2 regions of the Sporolactobacillus sp. Y61 genome follow, and region 2 is predicted to be linked to the other one. Evidence: predicted binding sites of a transcription regulator. Region 2 holds the regulator's gene; the other holds the start of a gene.

Region 1 (7,983 bases), 1.0 Mb from region 2:
CGAACAGAATATCCTGATGTGTCTTTTTCAGCGGGTGCATCATTTCTGCAGCTGCCGCAAGAGTGGAGCCCCCGGTAACCGCAATGATGTTCTCACCGTCCAGGCTATGTTCAATCTCCCGGACGCAGGCGAGCCCAATCTCACTTTTGACCAACGCGTACTGATCACTGTCGCCCGAAACAATTACTGCCCGGGAGACCCCTAAGGCGTCCTCCAGGTTTTTCTCCATCTCTTTCAGTCCCGAAACGTTCTTCATGACGTTGCCCAGTTGTTTTACAAGGGCCTCACCATGATCTGTCAGATGCATGCCGCTTGACGCCATATGAATCAGGCCCTGCTGACTGAGGAACGTCACCTCTCCGCGCAGCACGCGCTCTGTCATCCCAAGATGGGAGGACAGGCTGCGTCTGCCGATGGGCTGAAGAAAGAATAAAGACTGGAGAATACGGTAGCGGCTGGACATTATGTCTAAGACATCAGGGATGAGCTTTTTCTGAAGATCAAGCAAATGTTCCACAGCGTCCCCCTCGATCAGCCAACACGGCCTGAAAATGTCCCACATAGTCATTTCATGTCCCATCTGCTCCACGTTTCATGTTATCAACTTTCAACATGGTTTTCAAGCAAAAAAATGTAAATCTTTTGTGTGATCCATGCATTGACGTAGAATTGTCACATCTGACAGAAAAGCCGACAGTCATGGACTTATTGCACTATTCCAACTATCTGCAAATTCGGAATTAAATCTGCACCTCCATCGTTTCAGATCTTCTTCATCTGACGATATTCATATTAAGTATTTCCTTTCTCGTCAAAAAAAAACATAAAAAAATTTCGCCGGACGCCTTCTTTTCAGGCGATACAGGGACTTATTATGTCCATCAAATGGCTTATGGACGTCTCCTGTCTTACCTCTTTCTTCTCAGGATGGTCGACCCGATACCACTGGCCTCACGATATTTGGCCACCGTCCTCCGGCTCAGCCGGTAACCGCTTTCGCTAATGCGGCGGGCGAGCTCCTGGTCAGAATACGGTTTACCCGGATCCTCTTCATCAATCAGGGCTTTAATCCGGCTGATAATCTGGTGAGAGGAAATCTCCTGTCTGTTTTTCTTCATCGGCCGGACAAAAAATGTTTTTATTGGAAACAGCCCATACGGCGTCTGCAGATATTTATTGGCAACCGCACGACTGATTGTGGATTCATTGACTGACATCGCCTGTGCAGCTTCTTTCATCATAAATGGACGGAGCGTGCCCATGTCTCCGGTTCTAAAGAAGTCGGCCTGTTTATCAACCAGCAGGGTAGAAAGCTGCAAGACCGTCTTTTTTCTTCTTGACAGACCATTAAGCAGCCACTGGGCTTCTGCCTTCTTTTGCTTCAGATAGCGCTTTGTTTCCCGGTCAGCCTGCGTCATATACGCCCTGTAGGCACCGGTTTCCAGAGTAACTTTTGGCAGCAGCCGGTCTTCCAGTTCACAAACGAGTCCGTTCTCCGTCCGGCGCACGACAACATCCGGAAAAACATACGGTGTCTGCTGACCCGTATGATCATGGACAGGTGCGGGATCAAGGGTACGAATCAGCGCCACCGCTTCCTTGACCTGCTTTTCACTGATTCCGAGTTTGCCCGCCAGCTCCTGCCAGCTTCCGGAAAGAAAATAATCGCTGAAGTCAGAAATAATCTTTTCGGCCAGAGGGCTGCGCGGCTCCATTCTATCCAGCTGAAGTCTGAGGCACTCCTGCAGGGTACGCGCACCCACTCCTGCCGGCTCCAGGGTCTGCACAACCTGAAGTGCCTGTTCAGCCAGATCCGAATCCATCCCGAAACGATCCAGAATCTCTGCCGGATTTTCCGTCAGATAACCGTTCTGATCAAGACAGTCGATGAGAAGATCTGCTGCAGCGATGCCGTTCTTGCTGAGTGAGAGCTGATGAAGGTCCATATGAAGCTGATCACGAAAACTGCCGGGGCTCTGTACCGTTTCCTCAATGACATCCGTTGTACTCCGGGCTTCTTCCCCTGCAACCGAATGCGCAGGGGTATAGCCGAAGTCTGTTTCCCCGACATGCAGAAGCGGATTACCCGTTGCCTTTTCTTTAATATAGTCGGACAACTGTTCATGGTTAAACTGAAGCAGGGTCACAGACTGGAAGAGTGCCGGCGTCAGTTTCTGCTTCAGCGACTGATTTTGTACAAGAGCCAGGCCCATCACGCTCACCTCCCTGATCTTTATTATATCAGGGAAGCGATGAAATGACTACGCTTTCATGAATGATTTTTGTCGTTTCTGATCGAAATCGAACGAAAAAAGCGGGTAAAGAAGCTCCACCCCCGGCATCGGCTGAACCTTTGTCCGTGACCCTGTAACTAAAAAACTTCAGCCGGATTTCGGCTGAAGCCAGGTCCTTCAGAAATATTTCTTTTTCCAGAAAAACAGTGCCGCAATGCCTGAGATGGAAACAGCCATGACCAGCGGTATCACATACGCATGGCGAATGCTCGCCCACGGGATATCAACATTCATGCCGTACAGACTGAACACCATCGTCGGGATGGAAAGCACAATCGTAATGGTGGTCAGAAACTTCATGACCACGTTGACATTGTTCGAAATGACGGAAGCATACGCATCCATCATCCCGCTCAGGATATTACTGTGCACTTCCGACATTTCAATAGCCTGTTTGATTTCGATGATCACATCTTCCAGTAAATCCTGATCGTCCTCATACATCCTCAGGAAACGCTGCTTCGTCATTTTTTCCATCACGATACTATTTGATTTCAATGAAGTTGTAAAATAGACGAGCGTTTTTTCCAGACTCAGCAGATCGAATAATTCCTTATTTCGCATCGATTCATGCAGTTCCCGCTCAATAGCGGCCGTCCTCCGGTCAATTGTACGCAGATATCTCAGATAATATCTTGCGATCGCGTAGAGGATCTGCAGAGTAAAACGTGTTTTTTTATAAGTGAAAAAATTTTTGATTTTATTATTGATAAAATCCTCGACAACCGGGTTGCTCTGCAGGCAGACAGTGACAAAGTAAAGCGGTGTGACAATGATACCAAGCGGGATCGTATCATAAGGAGCCGAATCTGACTCATCCTGCACCAGCACAGGAAAGTCAACGATAATCAGCACCGTATCGTCTTCCTTTTCAATTCGGGACCGTTCATCATCATCCAGTGAGTCACGGATGAAATCCGACGGAATGCCGGTTCCCTTAACAACCTTACCCACTTCAATTTCCGACGGCCGGGTGAGGTTGATCCAGCACCCTTTGGCCAGTTCATCTTTCTGTACCAGATTATCCTGTTCATCTGTTAAATAAATATCAATCATGATGCCACCTCCTCATTTTTGAGGAAGCTTTCAGTTACCCGGCCGGCAGGGATAATGGATCAAATAATGAATGCCGGTATTCAGCTGGTATGAAAGCTTCCCTCTGCCATCCTGGGCCAGGGTTCGGCCTGGGCGAACTGTCGGAACTCATTCAATGATCATCTCCCTGCACCTTTCGGGGTTATTTTGACTGTCGAAAACGTTTCAGCAGACATTCTTAATAATACATGTCCGAAGCAAATAAAACAAATAAAGTGAGAGGTCAATCTTCTGAAAATCTGCCTGTCAAAAAAAAAAAATCTGACCGCTGCTTCCGGGCAGCAATCAGATTCTGTGTCTGTCTTTTCTTTAGCAATGCGGCCTTGGGAAGCAGGGCTTGCCGCACTGCACATCAAAATGGCGTTCATCGCATGTATGGGAAACCGACTGTGGGTAAAAATGCTGGTGCTCATAAACAAAATGCGTTCTGATCTGTGTGTGCATAGGATGGATATGCCGGACAACAACCGGTTTATAAACGTCTGTCACATTGACGGACTGTGGATCAAAAAATGATCCACCCTGTGTCGGCGGGCAGTGTAGTGGCTTCCCGTGAGTCACTGGACCCGTAGCAGGAGACATCGCTCCCGGATGCATGCCCATCCCTCCGGCATGCGATTTTCCAGCTGGACTCATCACCGGCATGTTCCCGCATTTTCCCTTTGACGCAGGTGAAACGGCAGGTTTGTTCACTGGTTTCATTTCCGGTTTCATAGCAGGGTATTTATTCTCGTGATGTGCATAAGGATTGACCGGCATCGGGTGTTGATTCGAATAAGGCGAGACCTCCATGATTTTTCCTCCTCATCGATTTGAATACACTTATAGCCTATGAACCGGGGATTTGCCTTGCCTGGTATGAATACCCAGTTTTCCGCGATCTGATAAAAATAGGCATTTGATTCTGACGGGCAGCTGCTTCCCCTCCTTTTTTTACTCCTGAGAAGAAATAACCTTTTTTATACTTGCAAAAAAAGTCGGTATCGCTTAAAATAGACAATTGTCAGCAGTAGAAATTCAATTATGCGCTCGTAGCTCAGCTGGACAGAGCAATGGTTTCCGGTACCATGTGTCGGGGGTTCGAATCCCTTCGAGCGCATTTTATTTCAGGAGATCAGCCATCGGGTATATGGCTGATCTTTTTATTTATACTATAAGGAAAGTACAAATTTTGTCAGGTTACAGGACCAGACTGAACTCCGGCAACTGGCCTCCCGGCAAATTTTCTTCAGTATACCCCTGCTTCCCGCGAAACTCCCTCTTTGGCAGGATCAGCTTGCCTGATCGCCGTTTTCGTGTAAAAGAGCCTTTTAGGATGTGGGGAACCCCTTGTGTCAGAGGGGATGATAAGGAGTTTTGAAGTGATTTTCTGCCAAAACAGGGGCAAGTCTGAAGTCGCAGGGTCAAAAATAAGGAAGGAGAGTACCCGGGATCCACTCTTGTCGGTTGGGGATCAGGTTCGTGCATGATCAGATGAATAGGCGGAAAAATTCCGCTTACTTAAGAAATTCGATCTAAAAACAGTTAAAATAGACGGAGAGATTCCGCTTATTGACTGGAGAAATGGAAAATGGAGCTTTTTGCCTGGCATAATCGGAAAATTTCCGCTTATATACACTCGGAAAGATTTCCGTTCTGCCCCTTACCGGAAAATATCCGCTTATTTTCCTTTTTGCTCTCAGGACAAAACATCTGATGACAAGTTAAGTGAGATGAAAACCCCTGCAAGATGGAAGATAGTCTGCGGCAGCCTCGAAAAGGATCACAAACCGCTGAAGAAGATTTGCCCGGCCAGGAGGGCAAACCTTTGGCAATCTGGTAAAGTTGCACCCCTTAGATTGGCGCGAAAAAAAATGAACATCGTCAAAAGCCCAAAATATTTGACCTATATTGACCATTACGGTATGATTGATTCTGGTTAAAGAAAGTCACACACTTGATTGAATGGAGGTCAGTATCATGCCTTTAATACCGACAGTTATTGAACAGACAAACCGTGGTGAGCGTGCTTACGACATTTATTCCCGGCTGCTGAAGGACCGAATCATCATGCTGGGAACAGCTATTGATGATAATGTGGCAAATGCTGTAGTCGCTCAGTTGCTGTTTCTTGCTGCTGAAGATTCCGAAAAAGATATTTCGCTTTACATTAACAGCCCTGGTGGATCAATTACCGCAGGGATGGCGATCTATGATACGATGCAGTACGTCAAACCCAATGTTTCCACAATCTGCATCGGGATGGCGGCATCCATGGGCAGTTTCCTGCTGACAGCAGGAGAGAAAGGGAAACGTTTCGCCCTTCCGAACAGTGAAATCATGATTCACCAGCCGCTCGGCGGCATGCAGGGACAGGCATCGGACATGGAAATTCATGCCAAACGGATTCTGAAAATCCGTGAGAAGCTGAATCATATCTATTCCGAACGGACCGGACAGCCTTATGAAGTCATTGCGCGGGATACGGACCGCGACAACTTCATGTCAGCTGAAGATTCTAAAAAATATGGTCTGATCGATGAGATTCTGACGACGTCCCGATAAAGAAGGCAAAAAAAGGAAACCCGGAATACAGCTTACAGGCTGCATTCCGGGTTTTTTACTTATACTCAGGCCGTCTCACTTATCTCGCAAGTCTCAAGTAAGGTGAAACGCCAATCAGTGGGGCTTCATCCACCACTGATTGTTCGTTGAACCCCTCGGGCTGCTGCGGGCAGTGATCGCCCAGCCGGGCATGTTTATGTACCCTCCCTGCGGGGTACTGCCCGTTCCTGAAGGATAACGCTTACAAAACAAGCCGCAATAAAATATTATCCCTTCTGATTTTCAATAAAAGACGACAGGGTGTCCAGCGCTTCCTGTTCATCCGGTCCATCCGCCGCAAGGACGATCTCTTCACCGAAAGCCGGAGCGACGCTCATGACGCCCATAATGCTTTTTACATTGGCGACCTTCCCGTCTTTCTCAAGTGTCACGTGCGAATGAAAACGTCCGGCTTCCTGGACAAAAAGCGCTGCCGGGCGGGCCTGAAGACCTTCCCGCAACTGAACGGTGACCCTTTTGTTCACCATATGCTTTCCCCCCTTTCATTTATTTCTGCCCCTGTCTGATTCTGTTTGCAATGGTATCCAGTTTCCTGAAACGGTGGTTGATTCCTGATTTGCTGATCGGTTCGCCGAGCAATTCACCCAGTTCTTTTAGCGTAATATCCGGATGCTTGAGACGGAGCTCAGCGATTTCACGCAGTTTATGCGGAAGCTCATCCAGACCGATGCTCTTTTCAATCAGACGGATATTCTCCGTCTGACGTATGGCTGCCCCAACCGTTTTATTCAAATTTGCTGTTTCACAGTTAACCAGACGATTGACGGAGTTACGCATATCTTTCACGATCCGGATGTCTTCAAAGTAGAAGAGTGCCCGGTTCGCTCCGATGATGCTCAGAAAATCGGTAATCTTCTCGCCTTCTTTCATATAAATAATATACCCGTTTTTTCTTGGGAGTACTTTGACATTCAGTTCGAATGTATTCATCAGTTTAGCCAAAGAACGGATATGATCTTCATAATTTGAGAAAATTTCCAGATGATAGGAAGATTCCGGATGATTCAGCGAGCCTCCTGCCAGAAAAGCACCGCGCAGATACGATCTGCGGCAGCATTTCTGCTTAACCAGATCCGGAGCAATTTCTCTGGTAAACTGTCCCTGGTCGTCGATAATCTCCAGATCCCGCAGAAACGGACGGGCCGACTCTTTCAGTCTGACAATATAAACATTATTCTTTTTCAGTCGCATTTTTCTACGGACAAGGATCTCAATCTGGTAATGATAGACCTGCTTGATCAGACGGTAGATGCGTCGGGATATCGCTGCATTTTCCGTTGCAATGTCCAGTTCAACGCGTTTGCTGCGAATGGTGATAAATCCATTCATTCGCGTCAGCGCAGCAAGTTCTGCTCTGGCGCAGCAATCCTTAACTTCAAGCATGGTCAGCTCTTTTTTTGTGTCTGCAGCGAATGACATCGGCAGCCCTCCCGCAACTTTAACTTATTCCCCGGAAAACAAAGTCATCAGAAGCTGCGCAATCGCCGCTTCGTTATGTCGTATGACCCCACCTGTCGTCCGGATCACAGGCGCACTGATCACTCTCAGGCCCTCTGCCTCCAGCTTATCACGGTCAACAGAAACCGGTTCTGCCTTTTCTGCAGCATAACGCTTCAGGATATCCGGCGCAATCGGTTGATTGTTTACGATAATCGTATCAAGAAAAGGGGTACCCACATGCTGATTCATCACGGCCACATGATCCGATGCAGAAAATCCATCCGTCTCCCCCATCTGGGTCATCACATTACACACATACACTTTTTGCGCTTTTGACCGGGCAATCTCTCCGGCCAGTCCAGGTACGAGCAGGTTAGGTAACACACTTGTATAAAGGCTCCCCGGTCCAAGCGTAATCAGATCAGCCTCCCTGATCGCCTTGACGCTTTCCGGCAGCGGCCGTATATGATCCGGTTTTAAAAAGACCTTTTTGATCTTTTTCTTAACCTTTGGAATACTGGACTCACCTTCAACGATCGTTCCGTCATGC
Region 2 (7,983 bases):
GGACAACAGGTGGATATTCCTGTACCGCTGGAACACGTTTGAGTGAAGGGGGGACGCAGGAAGGCGAGGTCAGCGCACGGATGGAAGCGTGCGTTCAAGCCGCGAGGCCGGCAGCGAGGCAAATCCCGCTGTCTGAGGCCGGACGGTGATGAGGAGGGAAATTTAAGTACCGAAGGGCCACAACCTACACTGCCTAGAAAAGCCTCTGGCGAGTGAACCAGCGCCCGTACCCAAACCGACACAGGTGGGCAAGAAGAGAATTCTGAGACGCTCGGGAGAACTCTCGTTAAGGAACTCGGCAAAATCACCCCGTAACTTCGGGAGAAGGGGTGCTCAAAGGGCCTTCGGGCCCTCTGAGCCGCAGTGAAAAGATCCAAGCGACTGTTTACCAAAAACACAGGTTTCTGCTAAACCGAAAGGTGATGTATAGGGGCTGACACCTGCCCGGTGCTGGAAGGTTAAGAGGAGAGGTCATCCCTTCGGGGAGAAGCTTTGAACCGAAGCCCCAGTAAACGGCGGCCGTAACTATAACGGTCCTAAGGTAGCGAAATTCCTTGTCGGGTAAGTTCCGACCCGCACGAAAGGTGTAACGATTTGGATACTGTCTCAACGAGAGACCCGGTGAAATTATAGTACCTGTGAAGATGCAGGTTACCCGCGACAGGACGGAAAGACCCCATGGAGCTTTACTGCAGCCTGATATTGGATGTGGGTATCGATTGTACAGGATAGGCAGGAGCCTTTGACGCCGGACCGCCAGGTTCGGCTGAGGCGCCGGTGGGATACTGCCCTTTCGATACCGACATTCTAACCCGGGACCGTGATCCGGTCCGGAGACAGTGTCAGGCAGGCAGTTTGACTGGGGCGGTCGCCTCCCAAAAGGTAACGGAGGCGCCCAAAGGTTCCCTCAGAATGGTTGGAAATCATTCGCAGAGTGTAAAGGCACAAGGGAGCTTGACTGCGAGACCCACAAGTCGAGCAGGGACGAAAGTCGGGCTTAGTGATCCGGTGGCACCGCATGGAAGGGCCATCGCTCAACGGATAAAAGCTACCCTGGGGATAACAGGCTTATCTCCCCCAAGAGTTCACATCGACGGGGAGGTTTGGCACCTCGATGTCGGCTCATCGCATCCTGGGGCTGAAGTAGGTCCCAAGGGTTGGGCTGTTCGCCCATTAAAGCGGTACGCGAGCTGGGTTCAGAACGTCGTGAGACAGTTCGGTCCCTATCCGTCGCGGGCGCAGGAAATTTGAGGAGAGCTGTCCTTAGTACGAGAGGACCGGGATGGACACACCGCTGGTGTACCAGTTGTTCCGCCAGGAGCAGACGCTGGGTAGCTATGTGTGGACGGGATAAGTGCTGAAAGCATCTAAGCATGAAGCCCCCTCCAAGATGAGATTTCCCACAGCTTTAAGCTGGTAAGGCCCCTCAGAGATGATGAGGTGGATAGGTCTGGAGTGGAAGCGCGGTGACGCGTGAAGCGGACAGATACTAATCGGCCGAGGGCTTAACCCAAAGTCAGCGGACAGAAGGAAAAAAGACGTGCTGTATCTTTCGTTACCGGTTTTGAGGGGTCGCCCGACCCCGGGTGATTTTCAAGTCTGGCGGTCATAGCGAAGAGGTCACACCCGTTCCCATCCCGAACACGGTCGTTAAGCTCTTCTGTGCCGATGGTAGTGGGGGGCTGTCCCCCTGTGAGAGTAGGTCACTGCCAGGCGATATGGAGGATTAGCTCAGCTGGGAGAGCGTCTGCCTTACAAGCAGAGGGTCATAGGTTCGAGCCCTATATCCTCCATTTTCATGCCGGTCTAGCTCAATTGGTAGAGCAACTGAATCGTAATCAGTAGGTTGGGGGTTCAAGTCCTCTGACCGGCACTGTTTTAATCTGTGTGAGCCACTAGCTCAGGGGTAGAGCATCTGACTTTTAATCAGAGGGTCGAAGGTTCAAATCCTTCGTGGCTCACCATTTGTTATTATATTTATTCATTCCGGATATTACATATTGCGGAAGTAGTTCAGTGGTAGAACACCACCTTGCCATGGTGGGGGTCGCGGGTTCGAATCCCGTCTTCCGCTCCATTTCATTTACCAGTGTGCCGGGGTGGCGAAATTGGCAGACGCACAGGACTTAAAATCCTGCGGTAGGTGACTACCGTGCCGGTTCGAGTCCGGCCCTCGGCACCATTTATTCTGTTATTTTGCGCCCTTAGCTCAATTGGATAGAGCGTCTGACTACGGATCAGAAGGTTGGGGATTCGAGTTCTCTAGGGCGCATTTTCGGGAAGTGGCTCAGCTTGGTAGAGCACCACGTTCGGGACGTGGGGGTCGCAGGTTCAAATCCTGTCTTCCCGATTTTTTTATACAGGATTTTGTCCGAATGGGGCCTTAGCTCAGCCGGGAGAGCGCCTGCTTTGCACGCAGGAGGTTCGGGAGTTCGATCCTCCCAGGCTCCACTTACAGCTTTGTTATATGAAGTTAAAGTGAAATTTACGGTGCTTCCGTCTCGTTAAAGAAGCAACGTAAATTTTTTTATCTTTTATGAATGCCGGGAATTTTGCAGGGAAGAATTTTTAGATAAGTAAAGCTTCTGACAGCTGACAGGCTCCCTCAAATTTCTCCTCCATAAGTTCTTCCTGTTCCGTTATTTTTCCAAATTGGGGATGACAGAGGTTGATTATTTTTGCAAATACATACATAATAAAATTATAGTCAAAGTTAGTCAAGGTCAGGGAGATGGTGCCCCGATGAGGAACATTTCAGATATTATTGAAAAATACATTAAGGATATACTGGACTCAGGTGATGATGCGATTAAGATTAAACGAAGTGAGCTAGCTGAAAAATTTCAGTGTGTTCCCTCCCAGATTAATTATGTTTTAAAAACCCGTTTTTCTGTTGAAAGAGGATATGTCGTTGAAAGTAAACGGGGTGGTGGTGGTTATATTCAGGTGATCAAAGTCCGTCCCGTCACAGATGCCGACTTAATTGATGAAATGATTCATTTAATTGACTACAGTCTGACTGAGAATATGGCCGACTCGATTATTGTTCATCTTCTGGAAGAAGATGTCATCAGCGAAAGGGAAGCAAGGCTGATGCTCAGCGCTACTGATCGTGGTGTGCTCGATTTTGGTATCCCGATAAGAGACGAAATGCGTGCGAATATTTTAAAGGCGATGTTGCAGTCACTGACGTACAGACGCTGATCAGGCAGCACCCTGAGCATGGATCCCGATATTTTTTGTTGGCAGGGAATGAAGGAATTTTTCAGCAGGGTGCAGAAATAATAAGTAAGTGGTTGAAAATAAAGTGATGCAAAACGGACAGCTGGAGTGACTTTGGTTGAACCATTACAGAATGTTCACTACAATAGACAGAACAGGAAAGAGTATTCCTGTCTGATACCCGGTAGTCGGCGGGATGTGGTCAACGGAGGAGCTTTTCGAATAAGGTACAGTTAAGGTTCTTTTTTAATCATGTGATCCATCCTGCGGACAGTGGATATGAAAAGGGGGCCACAATCATGATGTTTGGACGATTTACAGAACGCGCTCAAAAAGTGCTCGCACTCTCTCAGGAAGAAGCCATGAGACTTGGTCATAATAATATCGGCACGGAACATATTCTTCTTGGTTTGGTCCGGGAAGGTGACGGTATCGCAGCCAAGGCGCTTAAGGCGTTGAACCTCAGTCCGGAGAAAATCCAGAAGGAAGTGGAGGCACTGATCGGACGCGGGAGCGAAACGGTTCAGACGCCACACTATACGCCCAGAGCAAAAAGGGTCATTGAATTGTCAATGGATGAAGCACGAAAGATTGGTCATTCTTACGTGGGTACAGAACATATTCTGCTTGGACTGATACGTGAAGGTGAAGGCGTGGCTGCCCGGGTACTCAATAATCTGGGTGTCAGCCTGAATAAGGCAAGACAGCAGGTTTTACAGCTGCTTGGGAGTCATGAAGCTACGTCCGGTGGTTCACAGAGCCGCAATGCAGCTCATGCCAGCACGCCGACTCTGGACAGCCTGGCAAGGGACCTGACTTCTATGGCCAGTGAAGGAAACCTGGATCCGGTTATCGGAAGAAGTAAGGAAATTGAACGGGTGATTGAAGTACTGAGCAGAAGAACGAAAAATAACCCGGTTCTGATCGGAGAACCGGGTGTCGGGAAAACCGCTGTTGCAGAAGGCCTGGCACAGGAAATTGATAATAATGAAGTGCCCGAGATTCTCCGTGACAAACGGGTCATGACATTAGATATGGGAACTGTTGTGGCCGGAACAAAATACCGCGGGGAGTTTGAAGATCGGCTGAAAAAAGTAATGGATGAAATCAGACAGGCGGGCAATATCATTCTGTTCATCGACGAACTTCATACGCTGATTGGTGCGGGTGGTGCTGAAGGGGCAATAGATGCTTCGAACATTCTTAAACCCTCTCTGTCCCGCGGAGAATTGCAGTGTATCGGAGCCACAACTATTGATGAGTATAGAAAGTATATTGAGAAAGATGCGGCTCTTGAACGCCGATTCCAGCCGATTACAGTTAAAGAGCCGACAAAGGAACAGTCAGTCCTGATATTAAAGGGACTTCGCGACCGTTATGAAGCGCATCATCGGGTTAAGATTACGGATGAGGCGATAGAGGCCGCTGTACGCCTCTCAGACCGCTATATTTCCGACCGCTTCCTTCCCGATAAGGCGATTGATTTAATGGATGAGGCCTCATCTAAAGTACGTCTGCGTTCTTATACGGCTCCGCCGAACCTTAAAGAACTGGAGCAGAAGCTTGAGACGGTGAAAAAAGAAAAGGATGCAGCAGTTCAAAGTCAGGAATTTGAGAAGGCCGCCTCACTCCGTGATCATGAGCAGAAGCTGAAAGAACAGGTAGATCTCTGCGAAAAAGAGTGGAAAGAAAAACAGGGGCAAGAAAACACCCAGGTGCTTCCAAATGACATTGCGCTGGTTGTTGCCAACTGGACAGGAATTCCTGTCGTCCGTATGGAACAGAAGGAGAGCGAGCGTTTGCTGCATATGGAAGAAATTCTGCACAAACGTGTTATCGGTCAGGATGAAGCGATCACAGCAATTTCACACGCTGTCCGGAGAGCACGGGCAGGTCTTAAAGATCCCAAACGTCCGATTGGTTCATTTATCTTTCTTGGCCCTACCGGTGTGGGGAAAACGGAGCTGGCCCGGGCGGTTGCGGAAACGCTCTTTGGTGATGAAGAAGCGATTATCCGTATTGATATGTCCGAATATATGGAGAAGCACACAACTTCCCGGCTTGTCGGCTCTCCTCCGGGTTACGTCGGCCATGATGAGGGCGGACAGCTGACGGAAAAAGTACGACGGAAGCCTTATTCAGTGATTCTTTTTGATGAAATTGAAAAAGCACATCCCGATGTTTTCAATATTCTCCTTCAGGTACTGGATGATGGCAGACTGACGGATTCGAAGGGACGGACCGTTGATTTTCGGAACACAGCGATCATCATGACATCAAATGTCGGCGCTACCGAACTCAAACGGAACAAATATGTTGGCTTTACCGTCGGAGACAAGGGAGAGGAATATAAAGAAATGAAGGGGAAGGTGATGACCGAACTGAAACGGGCATTCCGACCTGAATTTCTGAACCGGATTGATGAGATTATTGTGTTCCACCATTTGACCAAGCCTCAGCTGATGGAGATTGTTTCGCTTCTGGCTGAACGTCTGAAACATCGTCTGTCCAGCCAGGGTATTGTCATCGATTTGACCGATGCGGCTAAGAGCCGGATCGTTGAGGAAGGTTATGATCCCGAATACGGTGCCCGTCCACTGCGTCGTGCGCTGCAAAAACGCGTTGAAGATAAATTGTCCGAAGAGCTGCTTATGGGGCATATTACTAAGGGAACCCATGTTGTTATTGATTATCAAGACGGTGATTATACAGTTAACAAAAAAGAAGCAGCAGTCGCGAAATCCTGATGTCCGGCAGGCCGGACCGTTTTTGCGGCTAAAAGAGCCAAAGCCTGAAAAAAGCCTTGGCTCTTTTGCACTTTAAGAAAGTAAAAAATGTTCGGAAAGACCAGGTTTCTGGCGGTGTCTGCGACTTGTCAGTCGTCAGGTTTTCTTAATAGATCCCGAATTTTTAATTGAATCAGGCAAGGTGATTAAATGGCAAAGGCAAAATCAGTATTTATATGCCAGGAATGTGGCTATAAAAGCCCCAAATGGATGGGACGCTGTCCGGAGTGCCGGAACTGGAATACCATGGTTGAAGAATTGATACAGCCGGCAAACGCCGCTCATGGCCCGGTTAAAAAAAATAATCGTCCCGCTCTCCTGTCTGATGTGACCCTGGATGAGGAACCAAGGATTATTACCGGAATGAAGGAGTTTAACCGTGTGATGGGCGGAGGCATTGTCCCTGCATCACTGACCCTTGTAGGAGGTGACCCGGGCATAGGCAAGTCGACACTTCTCCTTCAGGTTTCCGATCATCTGGCTTCACATGGCCATACGGTGTTGTATATATCGGGAGAAGAATCGATTCGGCAGACCAGAATGCGCGCCGGACGGCTGAATGTCAGTTCGGATGGGCTTTATGTTCTGTCAGAAACGGACATCAGTCAGATTGAGATGCATATGAAAGAGGTTCATCCGGAAGTGATGATTATTGATTCCATTCAGACGATCTATCATCCTGATGTTACTTCAGCACCGGGCAGTATTTCACAAATCAGAGAATGCACAGGTCAATTGCTGCGGATCGCCAAGACCAGCGGAACCGCCATATTTATTGTCGGTCATGTCACAAAAAACGGGGCGCTTGCAGGTCCAAGGACTCTTGAACATATGGTCGACACCGTTTTATATTTTGAAGGGGAGCGCCATCACACATTTCGTATCCTTCGGGCGGTAAAAAACCGCTTCGGTTCTACGAATGAAATGGGTGTGTTTGAAATGAAAGAGGAAGGATTGACAGAGGTCTTAAATCCATCGGAAATATTTCTTCAGGAACGGACAAGTGGCGCATCAGGATCGGCCGTTGTCGCCGCCATGGAAGGAACCCGGCCGATTCTTGTTGAGATCCAGGCACTGGTTACACCCACTAATTTCGGGAACCCGCGCAGGATGGCAGCAGGACTTGATAATAATCGGATGTCACTGATTATGGCTGTGCTCGAGAAAAGAGCCGGGCTCCTGCTTCAGAACCAGGATGCCTACGTGAACGTTGCCGGCGGGATAAAACTGGATGAACCGGCAACAGACCTGGCAACTGCCATCAGCATTGCATCCAGTTTCAGTAACCGTCCGACCGGTGTGACCGACATCTTCATTGGGGAAGTCGGACTGACCGGTGAAGTCAGGCGGGTGTCCCGGATCGAACAGAGAGTGAACGAGGCCAGTAAACTCGGGTTTACCAAAGCGTATATTCCTGCAAAAAATATGGGCGGGTGGCGGAAACCTGAGGGGATTCAGATCATTGGAGCAGACTCACTTGTTCAAGTTATGCAACTGGCGCTGGGGAAAACTGAAGTACCGCTGTCAGATTCGCCCTTTTTCCCACCGAAAGTCTAGCAGAATGACAAACCAGCAATTGTTTTGCAGGTAATTTTAAAGATTTTTATCTGTTAATCCCGAAAATCCGTTTTTATTTTTTTATTTTGTCCATACTGAGTGGAGGAGGTGACCACATATGTTAAAACGAGTAATACAATTATTTTTCATCCTGCTGGGCGGGACACTCGGCTTTGTTTATATACCCAAAATCATCGTACTGCTTAATTTTGGTGAAGGAATGCCGGAATGGCTGGCATCCCCGTTTATTGGCATGGCAGTCGGCGCGGTTATCATGACATTGTTGACATTCTGGTTTGTGGACTCATTAGTGCATTTAATGAAAACGTTTGAGGACAGAATTATGAAAGCGCCAATTACCGATGTTTTATTCGGGACACTTGGCCTGATTTTCGGGCTGGTAATATCCTACCTGATC

The links. Region 2 encodes CtsR, which represses protease genes until heat stress. Its sites were predicted from a motif close to ATGGTCAATAAAGGTCAAACA; they were not measured.
Region 1: clpP (ATP-dependent Clp endopeptidase proteolytic subunit ClpP) is a predicted target of CtsR. The motif match lies at 5,267-5,287, and genes of this name have one in related genera.

What each region holds. Positions count from the first base shown of each region.
Region 1 covers NZ_CP159510.1:1,695,721-1,703,703, reverse strand. Annotated here, with positions in the region: gene ABNN70_RS08060 (sugar-binding domain-containing protein) at 1-517, opposite strand, end outside; gene rpoN (RNA polymerase factor sigma-54) at 909-2,213, opposite strand; gene ABNN70_RS08050 (magnesium transporter CorA family protein) at 2,412-3,350, opposite strand; gene ABNN70_RS08045 (CotD family spore coat protein) at 3,699-4,181, opposite strand; tRNA gene ABNN70_RS08040 (tRNA-Arg) at 4,415-4,488, shown strand; gene clpP (ATP-dependent Clp endopeptidase proteolytic subunit ClpP) at 5,349-5,933, shown strand; gene ABNN70_RS08030 (HPr family phosphocarrier protein) at 6,200-6,460, opposite strand; gene whiA (DNA-binding protein WhiA) at 6,480-7,412, opposite strand; gene ABNN70_RS08020 (YvcK family protein) at 7,437-7,983, opposite strand, start outside.
Region 2 covers NZ_CP159510.1:669,739-677,721, reverse strand. Annotated here, with positions in the region: rRNA gene ABNN70_RS03430 (23S ribosomal RNA) at 1-1,513, shown strand, start outside; rRNA gene rrf (5S ribosomal RNA) at 1,599-1,715, shown strand; tRNA gene ABNN70_RS03420 (tRNA-Val) at 1,721-1,793, shown strand; tRNA gene ABNN70_RS03415 (tRNA-Thr) at 1,801-1,873, shown strand; tRNA gene ABNN70_RS03410 (tRNA-Lys) at 1,890-1,964, shown strand; tRNA gene ABNN70_RS03405 (tRNA-Gly) at 2,003-2,077, shown strand; tRNA gene ABNN70_RS03400 (tRNA-Leu) at 2,094-2,182, shown strand; tRNA gene ABNN70_RS03395 (tRNA-Arg) at 2,199-2,272, shown strand; tRNA gene ABNN70_RS03390 (tRNA-Pro) at 2,277-2,350, shown strand; tRNA gene ABNN70_RS03385 (tRNA-Ala) at 2,378-2,451, shown strand; gene ABNN70_RS03380 (CtsR family transcriptional regulator) at 2,743-3,204, shown strand; gene clpC (ATP-dependent protease ATP-binding subunit ClpC) at 3,522-5,969, shown strand; gene radA (DNA repair protein RadA) at 6,159-7,565, shown strand; gene ABNN70_RS03365 (PIN/TRAM domain-containing protein) at 7,684-7,983, shown strand, end outside.